Regions from separate parts of the Bacillus sp. CPT56D-587-MTF genome, predicted to be linked through region 1. Evidence: riboswitches for the same ligand, from Rfam matches in the RefSeq annotation. Region 1 holds a riboswitch; the other holds the start of a gene.
What was found. Region 1 has a riboswitch for S-adenosylmethionine ahead of AC3WVZ_RS25965 (MetQ/NlpA family ABC transporter substrate-binding protein). Riboswitches for the same ligand answer to the same signal wherever they lie in the genome.

Region 1 (8,218 bases):
AACCTCTTTTAATGTATAGGGTTGATTGAAAGAGATGGCAACTTCGGCAACATAGTTGTTCATTTGTGAAACTTCACCTAATTCATTTTGCACACCATCGTGATAATCTTTAATAGCCGGATTATAAAATGTCGCAAATTTATTCTTTGTTTGTTTATCATACTCATAGAAATTTGTATCTGACCAATAAAAGCCAGGTGTTAACTCATTGAAGTCAATATGAGTCAGGAACCAACCATAAGAACTTGTTAATGTGTTCCATGGGAATACATAACCGTTAATGTTTTTGGAACGGTTTGATATAATATTGCCGCCAAACATAGATGAATTACTTGTTACTTGAGAATCAATTTGTACATTCGGTTCTGCAATTGCGTTATGTAAAAAGAGATGTTCGTGAAGTTTCGTAGAGCTTTTCGCTGCGAAGTAATTGCCAACTTTATAAATGATAGGGATAAGCATCATGACAACGATAATAGAGGTAATGATGATTTTAAGCAACTGTTTCCTTTTAGCCTTTTTTAAAGCATCTTTTAAAGAAGTATCCATTAATTTTTTCCTCCTACTTTAGAATGAATTGTCTTACGTGCACGATGTAATTTTTGTTTGACGCTGTTTACTTGAATATCTAGTATTAGAGCGATTTCTTCGTATGTAAAATTGTAATAATATTTTAAAAAGAAGGCTTCTTTATATTCTAATTTTATATCTTTTAATAAATAGAAAATCTCATCTTTATTTAAAACTGTATCCAATTCTCGGTCTGTATATTGAAGTTTTGAATAGATTTCTTCAGTTAAGCAGATGTTTTGCTGTTCTTTTTTGCGTTTTAAATCAATGTATTCATTTAATGCGACTCTGAAAAACCATGGACGTATGTTACTCTCAGTTAGATTATCTAGCAATGTGTATACTTTATAGAAGGTATTTTGGATGATGTCTTCTGCATCTTCTTTTATAGCCCCTTTCGCTAGTAGTAGTTTGAACACTTCCTCCCCTAGATTGATAAGATAGGGGGTAAATATATTTTCTTTTCCCATCACTTTTCCTCCCTACACTTATACAACGAATAGGTAATGATAAATGTATACACTTAAATTTAAATTAGTTATTCACTATGGTTTATAGTACACGATACTTTATAAATAGGAGTGGTTCTTTTATTTTTTGAAATATTAAATCTTTAGTGCTAAAATAAAATTTGGAGATATATGTAAAGGAGACAAAGACTCAATATGTGGATGAACTTGTAATGATTAGAAACTAGATAGATGAATTTTGCTCTCATAAGCGAGGGTTTATTTAGTCATCTGTAAATCATTCAAGGAATGCATATTTGGATTGTACATCCCTTTTATAAGGATAGGTACCTATTTTATGTATCTGTCTTTTTTGTGGGAAAGTTTATATCTCTTATATAAAATATGCGTCCTTTAAACTTGGAGGAGTATATGATGAACCAATTAAAACATAAAGTAGCAGTTGTTACAGGTGTAAGTCGTCTAGACGGTATAGGCGCAGCAATTTGCAAAGAATTGGCTGAATCAGGATACGATATATTTTTTACGTATTGGACGGATTATGATAAAGAGATGCCATGGGGCGTTGAGAAAAATGAACAAATACAATTAGAAGAAGAGCTATTACAAAACGGTGTTAGAGTATCAAGCATGGAGTTAGATTTAACTCGGAATGATGCACCGAAAGAGCTTATAAATAAAGTTACTGAACAATTAGGGTACCCTGATATATTAATTAATAATGCAGCATATTCTACGAATAATGATTTCTCTACGTTGACTGCTGAAGAATTAGATAAGCATTATATGGTGAATATTCGTGCGACTACATTGCTCAGTAGTCAATTTGCCCGTGGATTTGATAAAAAATCTGGTGGTAGAATTGTGAATATGACTTCGGGGCAATTTCAAGGTCCTATGGTAGGAGAACTAGCGTATGCAACAACGAAGGGAGCTATTGATGCTCTTACTAGTACGTTGTCAGCAGAGGTAGCTCATTTAGGAATAACAGTGAATGCAATTAATCCAGGACCAACTGATACAGGATGGATGACTGAAGAGATAAAACAAGGGTTAAAGCCGATGTTTCCTTTTGGCAGAATTGGTGAGCCAAAGGATGCAGCTAGACTCATTAAATTTCTAGTAAGTGAAGAAGCTGAGTGGATTACTGGGCAAGTTATTCATTCAGAAGGTGGATTTAAAAGATAAAAAAGAAGGTATCTCACCTTGGTGAGATACCTTCTCAGGCTGTGGAGAAAGTCTTCTCCACAGCCTGTTTTTGTGTCTGAACCTCTTTTTATGTGTCAACACTGATAAAAAAGAGGAAAAGGAGAGATTTTTTATGATGGGTGCTTTAAAAAATCATCGTGATGAGCGTGTATCTGTTTCTGTAGAAGAGTTGGTTCCACAAGATCATTTCCTTCGTGCAATTGAAGCGACAATTAGTTTTGATTTTATTGAAGAGAAGTTACGCCCTTATTACTGTGAAAACAATGGACGCCCGTCCATTCATCCTATTGTTTTATTTAAGATGATGTTTATTGGATATTTTTACGGTATTCGTTCTGAGCGTCAATTGGAAAAGGAAATTAAAACGAATATTGCCTACCGTTGGTTTTTAGGGTTTTCTCTATCGGATACTATTCCGGATCACTCTACAATCAGTTGGAATCGTCGTACTCGTTTTATTCATACAAATATTTTCGAAGAAATTTTTGATGAGATTGTGAGACAAGCGACGGAGCACCGGATGGTAGGAGGACGTGCACTGATGACAGATTCTACACATATTAAGGCCAATGCCAATAAAAATAAATTTGTACATAAATATAAAAAAGAAAAAGCAAAGTTTTATATAGACGAGCTAGAAGCTGCGGTAATCGAAGATCGTGAGGTACATGGAAAAAAGAATTAAAACCTAGAAAGGAAAGTGATACCCCTACCAAAAAAACTCGTATAAGTACAACGGATCCAGATAGTGGATTTTTAATGAGAGATGGAAAACCAAATGGTTTTCATTTCTTGGATCATCGTACGACTGATGCGAAGTACAATATTATTACAGATACCTATGTAACGGCTGGAAATATGGCAGATTCCGAGCCGTATTTAGCACGCCTCCAAGCTCAGATTGATAAATTCGACTTCAAAGTAGAAGCTGTTGCCCTTGATGCTGGCTATTTTACAGGATATATCTGTAAGAAACTATCAGAACGGAATATATTTATGGTGATGGGGTATCGCCGATTTGGAAAACGGAATAAAGAAGTACCGAAAAGCCAATTTAAATATGTAGAAGAAATGAATGTTTTCGCTTGTCCGATGGGATGTATTCTAGAATATGTAACAACTGATCGTGAAGGATACCGTCAATACAAATCGAATCCAGAAGACTGCGCTGTTTGTCCGTTACGTGAGGTGTGCTTTTCAAAGAAACAAAAACAAAAAGTTATCACTCATCATGTGTGGGAGAAATATAAGGATATTGCTAGAAAAAACAAGCTAACAGCTACAGGGAAAAGGTTGTATAAAGTACGCTGTTCCACTATAGAGCGAAGCTTTGCAGACGCCAAAGAACTACATGGCTACCGCTATGCCCGGTTTCGAGGGCTGAAGTCTGTCCAAATGCAAGCTTATCTCACCGCAGCTTGTCAAAACATGAAAAAAATAGCCCTCCACCTGACCAAAAAGGGTCAGGTGGAGGGCTATTTTTTAAAATTCTATTATTTTATGTTGTTTTTATTCGCTAAAATCAAAAAAGATTCCAGAGTGTTGGGAACCCTAAAGGGTTTCCCAACACTCTGAGAAGGTATCTCACCTTGGTGAGATACCTTCTTTTTTTAATCTTTCTTCAATCTTCGTGCAACACCATTCCCTAAAGACTGTAATCCTTGAACGAGGATAATTAAAATAAAGACAGTTGCATACATTACTTCAGGCTCGTAGCGTAAATGTCCGAAGCGGTATGCTAAATCCCCTAGCCCGCCAGCACCCACAAGGCCAGCCATTGCTGTTGCGCCAATTAAGCCAATTGTTGCGATTGTTAATCCAAGTACAAGGGAGGGACGAGCTTCTTTCACCATAACGTGCCAAATGATTTTTATAGTAGAGACTCCCATCGCTTGGTAGGCTTCAATGACACCGCGATCGACTTCTAGTAAAGCTGTCTCCATTAAACGTGCGATATAAGGGGCTGTGAAGACGACAAGCGGTACGATAACACCTTGTACGCCAATGGATGTTCCCATTAGAAACTTTGTAAAAGGCAAAATAAAGAATAATAGAATGATAAATGGAAGAGAGCGAATAACATTAATAACCGTATTAAGAATAGGATAGATGATTTTATTTTCATGCTGTCCACCAGGTCTCGTTAAAACAAGTGTAACACCAATTGGCAGTGCAATAAGGATCGAGATGAGTAATGAAATAGATGTCATTTGAAAGGTTTGGATTGTGGCTTCCCATATGACTTTACCCCATTCATCCAAAAAGGACTTGTTTCCCATAATCTGTTCTACCTCCTTCTACGATGATTCCTTGCTCTTGTAAAAATGATAAAGCACGGTGGATTTCATTTTGTTCCCCTTGCATATGAACGACTAGTTTCCCATATGCCTCATGTTTTAACTGCGTAATATTACCGGATAAAATATTCGGATATACTTGGAACCGTTTTGTGGCAACGGCTAAGGCAGGTTCCCCTGAAGTAGTGCCAATAAATGAAAGTGTTATAATTTCTCCAGTACTTTGTAGTTCTTTCTGTACCTCTTCTGGAATTTTCGCTGCAAATGCGCTATTTACAAATTTCTTCGTCGTTACATGTTGTGGGTTTGTGAAAATATCTTTTACAGTCCCGTTTTCGACTACAGATCCATGTTCCATAACAGCAACGCGGTCACATATACGCTGGATAACATTCATTTCATGTGTAATGAGTAAAATCGTAATTCCGATTTCTTCGTTAATCTTTAATAGCAAATCAAGGATGGAATCGGTTGTTTCTGGATCTAATGCACTCGTTGCTTCATCACTTAATAACACTTCAGGTTCATGTGATAGTGCACGAGCAATCGCAACACGTTGTTTCTGGCCACCAGAAAGCTCACTTGGATATGCATCTTTTCGATTAAAAAGATCGACAATGCGTAAATACTTTTCTACTCTTTTTTCAATTTCCGCTTTTGGAATGCCAGCAAGGCGTAACGGTAATGCGATATTTTCATAAACGGTAACAGTTTTAAGTAAATTGAATCCTTGAAAAATCATCCCGATTTTTTGTCTTGCTTTTGCTAGTTCTTTTGCCGATAAAGTTGTTAAGTCTTGATTGTTTACAATGATATTTCCTGTTGTTGGTTTTTCTAATAAATTTACACAGCGGATTAATGTACTTTTACCAGCACCGCTATATCCGATGATTCCAAATACTTCGCCCTTTGCCACTTTAATAGAAGTTGACTTAAGAGCTTCGACATTCCCCTTTTTTGTTGAAAATACTTTGGAAATATTTTTTAATTCGATCATTATAGTCAGCTCCTACCAAGACGGTAAAACAGAACCATCAAATTTTTTCTCGATAAACTCTTTTACTTCTTTAGATTGATAAGCTTTCTTTAATTTATTTACAACGGCATCATCTTTATTTTCAGTACGAACAACAACCCAGTTCACATAGGGTGAATCTTTTCCTTCGCGGAAAATAGAATCTTTCGCTGGACTTAATTTTGCACCTAATGCAAAGTTTGTGTTAATTGCAGCTGCTTTCACTTCACTTAGTTGCGTTGGTAATTGAGATGCCTCTAATTCGACAATCTTTAATTTTTTTGGATTTTCAATTACATCTTTTGCAGTCGCTTTTTCTGTAGCCTTTGGATCCACTTTTAAAACCCCTGCTTTTTCAAATAATTTTAAAGCTCGAAGTTCATTCGTTGGGTCATTTGGTACAGCAATTGCATCGCCCTCTTTTAAGTCTTTTACATCTTTTATATCTTTAGAATATACACCCATAGGGAATGTTACTGTTGAAAATACTTCAGCTAATTTCATATTGCGTTCAGCTTTAAATACATCTAAATACGATTTCGTTTGGTAGCTATTTACATCAAGGCTTTTTTCATCTAATGATACGTTTGGCGCTACATAATCATTAAATACTTTTATATCAATTTCGAGGCCATCTTTTGCTGCAACTTCTTTTACCTTTTCAAAAATTTGTTCATGTGGTCCACCTGTTACACCGACAGTAATCTTTTTCTCGTCTAATTCTTTTACCTCTTTATCTGAACTCACACTACATGCGCCTAATAATAATACTGCTCCGCTTACAATGCTTAATAATACTTTCTTCATCTATGATTCCCCCTTCATATACGTTCCAAAATAAAAAGCACCTCTCAAAATAAGAGAGGTGCCGAATAGACGAAATAGGTTCCTCTCTTATCTTCCAAAACGAAAACTCGTTTTGCAGGAATTAGCACCTTAGCTTATACGTCATAAGCTCGGTTGCCGGGCATCATCGGGCCAGTCCCTCCGCCACTCTTGATAAGAGTATGTGTATGTAGTTTTTTAGTATGGTACTAATAGTAAATCTTACAAAAAGAATTGTCAATATTGTTTTCTGAATATATTTTATTTTAAGGTAATCGAAACGTTTCCTTTTTTATGCCCTTTTTCCACATACATATGAGCTTCAGCAATTTCTTCTAATCGGTAAGTTCTATCAATAACAGGTTTTAAATGTTCTGTTTCAGTTAGTCTTTTTAGTAGAATCATATCCTCTTTACTTACTTTTGCCATCATTCCATTCACAGATACATATTTTCCATTAGGCGCTAATACTTGTTTACAAAGGGATTTTTTATGCTTCCCAACTGCATCAAATATAATATCGTAACGCTCGCGCCGCTTAGTAAAATCTTCTTTCGTATAATCAATCACTTTATCCGCTCCTAAAGATTGCACTAGTTCAAAATTTGAATTACTACAAACAGCTGTAACGATCGCACCAAAATATTTAGCGAGTTGTATGGCAGCTGTTCCTACTGATCCAGAGGCACCATATATGAGAACTTGTTGCCCCTTTTTTATTCGGCCTTTTCTCAGAAAATGCAACGCTGAAGTTCCACCAAAAGGAATAACTGCCGCTTCTTCATACGTTACATTGGTAGGTTTTAATGCTATTAATCCACTTTCATGCACGCATGTGTATTCGGCATAACCACCAAGGTTTAGTTCTGTTAATGCAAAAACTTGATCTCCTTTTTTAAATTGTGTTACATCTGTTCCAATGTCTTCGATTTCACCGGATAACTCTACGCCAAGTATAGGTTTTCTCGGTTTTCTGAAACCTAATATGATCCGCATAGGAATCCAAAATAAGAGGGGGCTATTAAAGCCACGTATTCTACAATCTCCAGTCGATACACTTGTTGCGTGAATTTTAACTAATACTTCATTTTTTTTAGGTTTAGGCTTTTCTATATTTTGAAGTTGGAGAACATTAGGTGGTCCATACTTTGTGCAAATAATAGCTTTCATAATGACCTCCTGAAATGAGTTGTTATTATTTACATCATATTTAAACTTTTTCTCAAACATGTTGCTATATAGGAAATAAATTTAAAGAAGAATATTACGAATTATATAGATTTCATAGGAAAAGAGGTGATATTATTTTGGGAAAGGGGGCAACAGTATGAAAAAAATTATTTTTGTTTCAAGTTTAGTACTTGCAATCAGTCTAGGGGTAGGGTGTAGTAATGAGAAAACAGCAAAGACGGATGAGCCGAAAAAAGAATCCGTTCAAAAAGAAAAGGAATTAACGGCGAAAGATGTTTTCAAGAAAACGAATGAAGCTTTTAAAAATGAAGAACATGTAACGATGACATATGGTGTAGGGGTAAAAGCTGAGGGAACAGAGATGGATATATTAAAGGCTAAGATGCAATTAGAGCCAAAGACAAAGAATTCTCGTTCTGAAATGAATATTTCCGGTACAGATGTTGTAGTGTATACTGTGGATGGTAAAGTTGCTGGTGAGGTAAAAAACCCTAATACAGGAGAAGTTGTAACCGTACCAGAGGAGCAATTAAACGCTGGTGGAATGAAAGCGACTCAAGATATTATAGATAAATTAGAAGTACCGGAAGTAGTTTTAGATAAAATGAAGCTGGAGAAAAGCGGAGATAAATATAAACTGA
Region 2 (8,218 bases), 2.1 Mb from region 1:
TCAACTTTCCCGCTCTTTACTTTTTTAAGTGCTGGTATCGTTAATATTTTCGTTCCATCTGGTGGCGGTCAATGGGCTGTGCAAGCACCAATTATGATTCCAGCTGGCGCTGAACTTGGTGTACCTGCTGCAAAAACAGCAATGGCAATTGCATGGGGCGATGCTTGGACGAATTTAATTCAACCTTTCTGGGCATTACCAGCATTAGCGATAGCTGGTTTAGGTGCTCGTGACATTATGGGATTTTGTGTTGTGAACTTACTATATGCGGGTTTTATCATTAGTCTATGTTTCTTATTTATTTAAACAAAAAGCTAGTTTTATACTAGCTTTTTTACATAATAAATCACTTATTTCCCACGCAATTTATAATCTTCTCCCACTCTAACTCCGTAAGATGTAATGACTCAAATGCAAAAAAATCTTCGCAAATTTTTCCGATCAGGTGTGGATGTTCCCTCAAAAAATTCCACTGTAACGCTTTAGGAAGAAAATATGTTTCATATTCTTTACTTCCCCTTACTACCTGATCAACTTCTCTTTCACAAATTCCTCTTATTAAATAATCATTTCTTAACTCTATTTGAATTTGCTGAAATGTTTCGCTGCATTTTTTCAATTGAAGTAAACACGTAACATACTTCCGAAAAAGTTCGCCATCATACTGAACACAGTTTATAATACGATCGACTTCATTCATAATGCACGAGCCTTTTCTTCTATTTGTAATAACCATTTCTCACGCTTTGATACTTTACTCGTTTTCACAGATTGAAACACTGACCGTTTTATATCGCGAATGCCACAAAAACGTAAAATACCTCTCTTCATCATAATCCAATCTGCTGATCGATATAACAATGCGACGTACCATAGAGGCGAGTCTAACGTATTAATAACCCATGCTTTTTTCCCTTGCAATAATCCTTTCGGCAGAGCCCCTTCATATTTATAAGCAAATCCAGCTACGAAAATACGATCGATAAATCCTTTTAAAATTGCTGGCATCCCCCACCACCATATTGGATAGATGAATAGAAGTGTATCTGCTTCTTCTACTAACGTTCTATACCGAGCTGTTTCCTCTTCATTTACTAAATCGCGTCTTTTCTTCTCTTCATTAAATACGAGGACTGGATCAAATTGTTCTTTGTATAAATCAAGTACGGTAACTGAATGATTTGTTTCCTGTAGTCCTTTTTGCACATGATTGAAAATCGCCGCGTTAAAACTTGAAGGGTTAGGATGAGCATATATAATTAGTACGTTCACTACAAAACAACTCCCTCTATACGTTAAAGTTTCTCCTTCTTTAATAACTTCTCTACAATTTGTACGTTTTTCGAACTTTGCAACAATCGATTTAATAATATAAGTAACTCTTCTTTTTCTAAATCTTTCAGTTTCTCTTTAACTGCACTCTCACCAGCACCTTGCATATCATAAACAACTGCCGCCATATGTTTACAATAATTTTCATAGGGACACTCACAGTTACTTTCTGAAAAATCTTCGAGATCGATAACTACTTCATAATCCCCTGCATTTCCAGTAACGAAAGCAAACACTTTTTTATCTTGTATTTCAACATCTTCTACATGCCCATCTTCATAATATTCATATCCCTTATCTACAATGTACTTTGGGATCCATTTCGTTATATCTTTTAATAAGTAAGCGTACATAATTGTACCCCTTCCTTTAATTCCCTTTTGACTTCAAAAATCCTGCATGTTATTCTAATTACTGTTAAGTAGCAAGTCTACGTGACAAAACGACTGACACCTATTCGGCGAAGGTGTCTCTTTTCATTTGCAGCCGATATGAATTGCCTCTTTCAGGCACATTCAATTTTTGACACTACACACTCAACACCATTCCCTGTATCAGGCTGCTTTAGCAGTCTTTTACTCTACATACTCCGTTATTTTAAGAAAAAAAGAGAGCTTAGCTCCCTTTTCTCGCCTTATACAATACCCCTTTTTCAGCATAGAGATATTCATCAGCTAATGTAATTTTCCCATCCAGTTTTAGTTCGTCTAATAATCTTGATAAATAAAATTGATGCAACATCTTTTTCGTGAATTTTCCTTCATGATGCGAAACGATATGTTCTTGAATATCTAACAATGATATCGGCTTATCTTGCTCTATCATATATTCATAAACTGTACTACGCAGTTTTACGTATTTTTCGAGTGTCACAGTAATGCGCAACCCCTTTCTTCTTAATATAAATTTTCGTAATCGGTTTTTTTGCAATAAAAAAACCTCTCCGATAAGAAGAAGTTACGTATATATCTTCGTCTTATCTCCCAGAACAAATATGTTCTGCTGGAATTAGCACCTGCATCGCGGTTGCTGGGTTTCATCGGGCCAGTCCCTCCACCTCTCTGGATAAGAAAATATTCACTTAATTCTTACTATACGTAATTCCACTTTAATTGTCAAACAAATATAATAAATATAATAAATATAATAAATATAATAAATATAACAAATTATATTTTCTTCCTTACTGTTCATACTACCCATATACGAACATGCAAGGAGGATTATGAAATGCATCAAAATGCTCGCGGATATGTACAAGATTCTTTTCAATCATTACAAGAAGCTAAAAATTGTTTAGAAGAAGCGCTCGAAACAGTTGAAAAAGATTTTAATCGCGCTCGTATTGAACAATCACTTTATGCTGTTGAACAAGCTATTCAACGTTGCGAGTACACCGTTCACATTTTAGAAAAAGATTAAAAACTTCCCATCAATTGATGGGAAGTTTTTTCAAATGGCATACTTCATAATTATTGCCGTTATGATTAAAAAATATACAGAATTAGCAATTTCTAAAATTCCTACTTTTTTAATAGAAATTTTTTTGCCATACAACACAATTGCTCGAATGACACTTGGTATAAAAATAAGAGAACACCACGGATTAATCACAAATATGATTATCGTTAATACGATATGATATCCCCAAGATATAAGACGATACTTCGGGTTATTTTTTTCACGAATCATCGTTTTCACATAGAACGTACTACCTAAAAAGTATAAAAATGAAATAAGCGCAATGAATAATGCTGTATGATCGATTTGCTTCATTGAAAAGGAATAACTAATTAACCCACCGATACAAAACACAATAATCGCACAAATATCATTTAATAGTGCTCTTTCATTTTTTTGACGAGCGTAATACATATTCACTATAAATAATGGAATCATTACTATTACGAATAAAAGAATTCGCCACTCATATAATAAAGAAATCATCCCAAATAGGAACGCAATAAGAAAATAAATAATGGAAACTTGTAAAAACTCTTTTTTTCGTCTTTGCTTTATGTACGTAAGAAATGGGTACGTAGCTAAATAGATAAAGAACCACGCTAAAAACAATGGAATATGATAAATAGTAGGTTTCCCAAGTATGACACTTAATAAAAAAGGAATAACAAGCATGGCCCATGCACCATGTTGCTTCGGAATAACTAACTTCATTAACTATACACCTCCCTTTTGAAAAAAGTTCTCACCTACAATTATACAAATAATTTTATATAATAGCGGATGCATATTGAATCGATTTTTTGACAAAAAAATGCTCCTTACATTATGTAAGAAGCATGAAAGAGGCAAACGAATATGTAAGTCGCGACCCTACCTTATATGAGTATGCTTTTCTATGTCACGTTATGCTCATCTAATATACCGTATTTCTTTTTAAATCTTGTAAGAATCGTAATCCATGAAGTACTAAATAGTAATAAGAAAATAACATTCGAAATCGCATGGCTCAAATCAAAGTAAAAACTTGCGATATAATACGAAATGACAGTTTCCCATGTTGCTTCTCGTATAAAACCGAGAAGGCCCCAGAAATTCATAATCCAGCCAAATAAAAAGCCAACAATTACTCCGTAAAGAAGTCTTCCCCATAGCTTTTTCATAAAAAATGTATTACGAAGTAAACCTGCTATAAAACCAATCATGCCCCACGAAAACATTTGCCACGGTGTCCATGGACCTTGTCCTAAAAAAATATTAGATACGATTGCTGCTGTAGCACCAATCATAAAACCAGTTTCACTTCCAAATACAATTGCAGAAACGATAATGACAAAAGAAGTTGGTTGTACACTTGGTAAAATAGAAAATGGCACCCGGCTTACTGCTGCAATTGCCGCTAATACAGCAACGAGAACAATTTCACGTGAAACAAACGCCTTTCTTTCAAAACGGATATAGAAAGGTAACATAATAACCGCTAATAGAAACAAACTACTTAACATGTAATAACCGTCCATAACAAGTGTCGTAAAGAGTAATGTGCCGATTATTACTGCAAAGATACATATTATGAATGCAACATATTGTTTGGACAAGCTTCGTACACATCCTCCCACGTTAATGCATATGGCAATTCTTTTCGAATGAATCGATTAATAGATGTTGTATAAAAGAAGTTGCCGCTAAAAAATTCTTTCGGTGCATCATTCATAATGACTGTTCCATCAAATAACATCATACATTGATCCACGTATTTCGCTGCAAACTCAATATCATGCGTTGCCATTACAATTGTTGTACCTTCTTTTTGCAGCTTCCTAAATAGTTCTCCTACTCTTTCTTTCTTCCATGGATCCAATCCCTTTGTCGGTTCATCAAGTAATAATAACGTTGGCTTTGATAATAACGTTGTACATAACGCAAGTAATTGTTGCTCTCCTCCGCTACAATCATGCGGATGGCGTTCTTTAAGCGAGTACAACCAAAACTGTTTTAGCGTATCTTCTGCTATTTCTTTTCCTTGTTCTCCATATAATTCACGCGCACGTTCATAAACCTCGTCCCATACTGTATCAAATGTAAAATGGTAATACGGATGCTGCGATACATACCCAATACTTTTAAACCGTTCTTTCGAATCGATTTTATGTACCACTTTTCCGTTCCACTTTACTTTTCCTCTTCTCGCTTTTTGTAATCCTGCTAAAATCGTTAACAGTGTAGACTTACCTGTACCGTTCTTCCCAACGAGCGCTACCCATTTTCCTTTTTCAATTGGAACTGATAAATCACGTAAAATAAGCGGACTATTTTTTTCATATTGGAACGAAATATGCTCTGCGCTTAAAATTACCTCTTGCTTTTCACTTTGTGCTATTGGGTCATTTACATATGATATCGCTGCAAAATCATTCATTTTCATTTGCGCCTCTCGCACTGTAAACGGAATATCTCTCACATTCCACTCTAAAAATAGCCTTGGAATTTGCGGAATAAATGGACGGAATGTTTCTACTCCCCACATATCCGTAATAACAATTTTAGGACTACCATCATACATAATACGGCCATTATCCATACAAACAACGCGTGTTGCAAGCGGGATAACTTCATCTAAACGATGTTCACTTAAAATAATCGTAATTCCAAGTTCTTCATTAATCCGTTTTAATAATCCTAAAAACTCTTTTGCAGCGATTGGATCTAACTGCGCTGTCGGTTCATCTAATAATAGCAATTTCGGCTGCATAACTAATACCGCAGCTAAATTGACAAGCTGCTTCTGCCCACCAGATAACGTATGAACAGATTGATGCAATAAATCTTGAAATCCTAAAAAGCTAATAAGCTCTGCTATTCTTTTTTGAATAATATGTGATGGTAATCCGATATTTTCTAAAGAAAATGCTAATTCTTGAATCACTGTATCCATAACAATCTGGTTTTCTGGGTTTTGAAATACCATCCCAATTTCTTGGGCAGATAACAAATCAGCTACTTCCTCTATTAAAACACCCTCATAAAATATCTCTCCAGAACGCGTACCAATTGGAAGTAACTCCTTTTTAAAATGTTTTAATAACGTCGTCTTCCCAGATCCCGATCCTCCAGCAAGTGCAATAAACTCACCTTTTTGAACAGAAAGAGAAATATGCTGTAACGCTTTTTTATTTTCATCAGCATATACAAATGATAAATTGTTTATTTCTGCATGCGCCACCATATCCATTCCCTTCCTTCCATCATAATTGGTAAACTAATAAACAGTGTAAATAATACAAACATCATTCCATCGTATTGCTGGAATAAAATAGATTCGACTTTCGGATAAATAATCAATTTCCCTCCGCCATAATTACTACATACAATAGCAGCTATAAATAAAATGATTAAATAACTGAGCGTATACCAATCACGCCTTTCCATTCTATAGCGAATATACGTCGTACGCTTCGTTACACCAAATCCACGAGCTTGCATAGAATCTGCCGTTTGCAGTGCATCTTCTAATGAACAAATTAATAATACTTGCAGCAATTGCATACCATTTTTGACGCGTTCTATTATCGAACCTGAATCTACCTGCACACCTTTCGTTTTTTGGACGAGTGTGATTTTCTTTAATCGCCTTATAAACAAAGGAACAAATCTCACTGTAATCATCGTTAACAATGCAACTTTCGGTGAAATTCTTGAAAACAAATATAAAAATTTATGACTGGAAATAATATCATTGTATGACGCAAACGTAAACATAACTGCAACTAGTAATAACCCCATTACTATTCCAAACATAATCGCCTCAAGCTTAATACGGCTATCACCTAACCAAAATAACGTAGTTCGACCTCTATGCGTTAATAACGAATTAAATAAAATTACCATAAAAAAGAAAACAATTGTGCTCGGTAGCATCTTTCTTATCTTTTCGCTATTTCCTTGCATCACATTTAACATAATAATTAATACTATTGCTCCAATTAAAAAAAGAGGATGAAGACACATCATACATAGTATCATCACCCCGATATAATAGAAAAAATTCACAAAAGGATGTAAAGAAGAAAAACTTATTTTCATAGCCCTTTACCGAATGCCTTTCTTATTGTAATACGTATACCCACTCAATTGTATCTCCTGGTTTTACCGTAGCTACACCAGCACTATGGTTTGGAAAAGCACCGTTCACACGATATTTCCATCCACTAGTATCCGCAATATCTTTTTCATATAAATCATTAATACCTTTTACATAAATACTATCTCTAGATCCGCTTGCATCAACATCTAATCCTGTACGTTGTAATACTTTATACACAGTATCGCCATCTTGTACATCCATCTTTTTCGCACCCATTATATATCCGTTATTTCCTTTTACCGAGATTGTTACTTGTTTTGCTTTAGGTACTGGTGGTACTGGTGGTGGCACTGGGTTTAGTGGTGGTACCGGTGTTGGTGGAGCTGGTACACTATTGTTCTCTTCTGGCTTTTTCTTTTGCTCCTGCTTCGGTGTTTCTTTCGGCTGATTCACAACCTTTGCTTCTTCTTTTACTTCTGGTGCTTTCGGTTGTTGTTTCTCTTCTTGTGCTTGTTGCTGCTCTGGTTGCTTATTTACAGCCGGCTGTTCTTTCGGTTGTTCCTGTTGTTTCTCTTCTTTCTTTACCTCTGGTTGTGCCTGCGGCTTTTCCTCTTTCGCCTTCTCTTCTACTTTTTGTTCTTGTTTCTCTTTCTGCTCTTCTTGCTGCTTTTGCTCTGATTCAGCTTGCTTTTCTTCTGTTTTTTCTTCCGGCTTCGCTTCATCTTTTTGTACTTCTTGTTTCGCTACCTCTTCTTGCTTCGGTTCTACCTTCTTCTCAGGCTTTACAGCTGCCTCTTCACATCCGGCAAGTAGCCCGAGCGAAAGCAGTAAAGAAATGAACCATTTCACCTTACTCATCCTATCTCTCACCTTTCATACGAAAATTAGGAGCAAATAATTGCTCCTAATTTTTTGTTAAGCTGCTTTACGTCTCCATAATACATATGCAGAAGCAATACATAATACACCCATACCTACTTCTGTTGCTGCGCCATGAGAAGATGCTCCTGTTTTTGGTAGACTGTTATCGTTTCCGATTTTTTTATTCTTAACCGGTTCGTTATCTACAACTACTTTTAGATTTTCATCTTTTGTTTCTTGTTGTACTTGTTTTTGTTCTTTCGGTTCTTCAATAACTTCTTTTTCTACTACATTATTTTCTGGTTCAACGACCTTTTCTGGCTCTTCAATCGGTTTTGGCTTAATTACATCACCAGCGTCTACATTAGACCAATCATAAATAGATTTTCCCATTTCCTTAAATTGAAGTAATGCTAAAAGAGCCTGTTCTGTAGCCATTCCGTTACCATTTTGATCACTTGGTAACCATTTAAATTCACC

Region 2: linked by a shared signal. The riboswitch ahead of AC3WVZ_RS14725 (hypothetical protein) and the one ahead of AC3WVZ_RS25965 (MetQ/NlpA family ABC transporter substrate-binding protein) in region 1 are both predicted to bind S-adenosylmethionine.

The regions. Positions count from the first base shown of each region.
Region 1 covers NZ_JBYTEF010000001.1:5,004,537-5,012,754, reverse strand. The annotation lists gene AC3WVZ_RS25995 (sigma factor regulator N-terminal domain-containing protein) at 1-549, opposite strand, end outside; gene AC3WVZ_RS25990 (RNA polymerase sigma factor) at 549-1,040, opposite strand; gene AC3WVZ_RS25985 (SDR family oxidoreductase) at 1,452-2,228, shown strand; partial or broken gene AC3WVZ_RS25980 (IS1182-like element ISBth7 family transposase) at 2,362-3,731, shown strand; gene AC3WVZ_RS25975 (methionine ABC transporter permease) at 3,860-4,528, opposite strand; gene AC3WVZ_RS25970 (methionine ABC transporter ATP-binding protein) at 4,503-5,543, opposite strand; gene AC3WVZ_RS25965 (MetQ/NlpA family ABC transporter substrate-binding protein) at 5,556-6,368, opposite strand; SAM riboswitch class I at 6,453-6,567, opposite strand; gene AC3WVZ_RS25960 (NAD(P)-dependent alcohol dehydrogenase) at 6,648-7,556, opposite strand; gene AC3WVZ_RS25955 (DUF6612 family protein) at 7,714-8,218, shown strand, end outside.
Region 2 covers NZ_JBYTEF010000001.1:2,860,257-2,868,474, forward strand. The annotation lists gene AC3WVZ_RS14705 (short-chain fatty acid transporter) at 1-306, shown strand, start outside; gene AC3WVZ_RS14710 (hypothetical protein) at 347-700, opposite strand; gene AC3WVZ_RS14715 (NAD(P)H-dependent oxidoreductase) at 697-1,272, opposite strand; gene AC3WVZ_RS14720 (SWIM zinc finger family protein) at 1,296-1,685, opposite strand; gene AC3WVZ_RS14725 (hypothetical protein) at 1,948-2,205, opposite strand; SAM riboswitch class I at 2,306-2,404, opposite strand; gene AC3WVZ_RS14730 (hypothetical protein) at 2,563-2,754, shown strand; gene AC3WVZ_RS14735 (YwiC-like family protein) at 2,785-3,507, opposite strand; gene AC3WVZ_RS14740 (ECF transporter S component) at 3,690-4,391, opposite strand; gene AC3WVZ_RS14745 (ABC transporter ATP-binding protein) at 4,364-6,025, opposite strand; gene AC3WVZ_RS14750 (energy-coupling factor transporter transmembrane component T) at 5,998-6,876, opposite strand; gene AC3WVZ_RS14755 (DUF4430 domain-containing protein) at 6,899-7,735, opposite strand; gene AC3WVZ_RS14760 (DUF4430 domain-containing protein) at 7,793-8,218, opposite strand, start outside.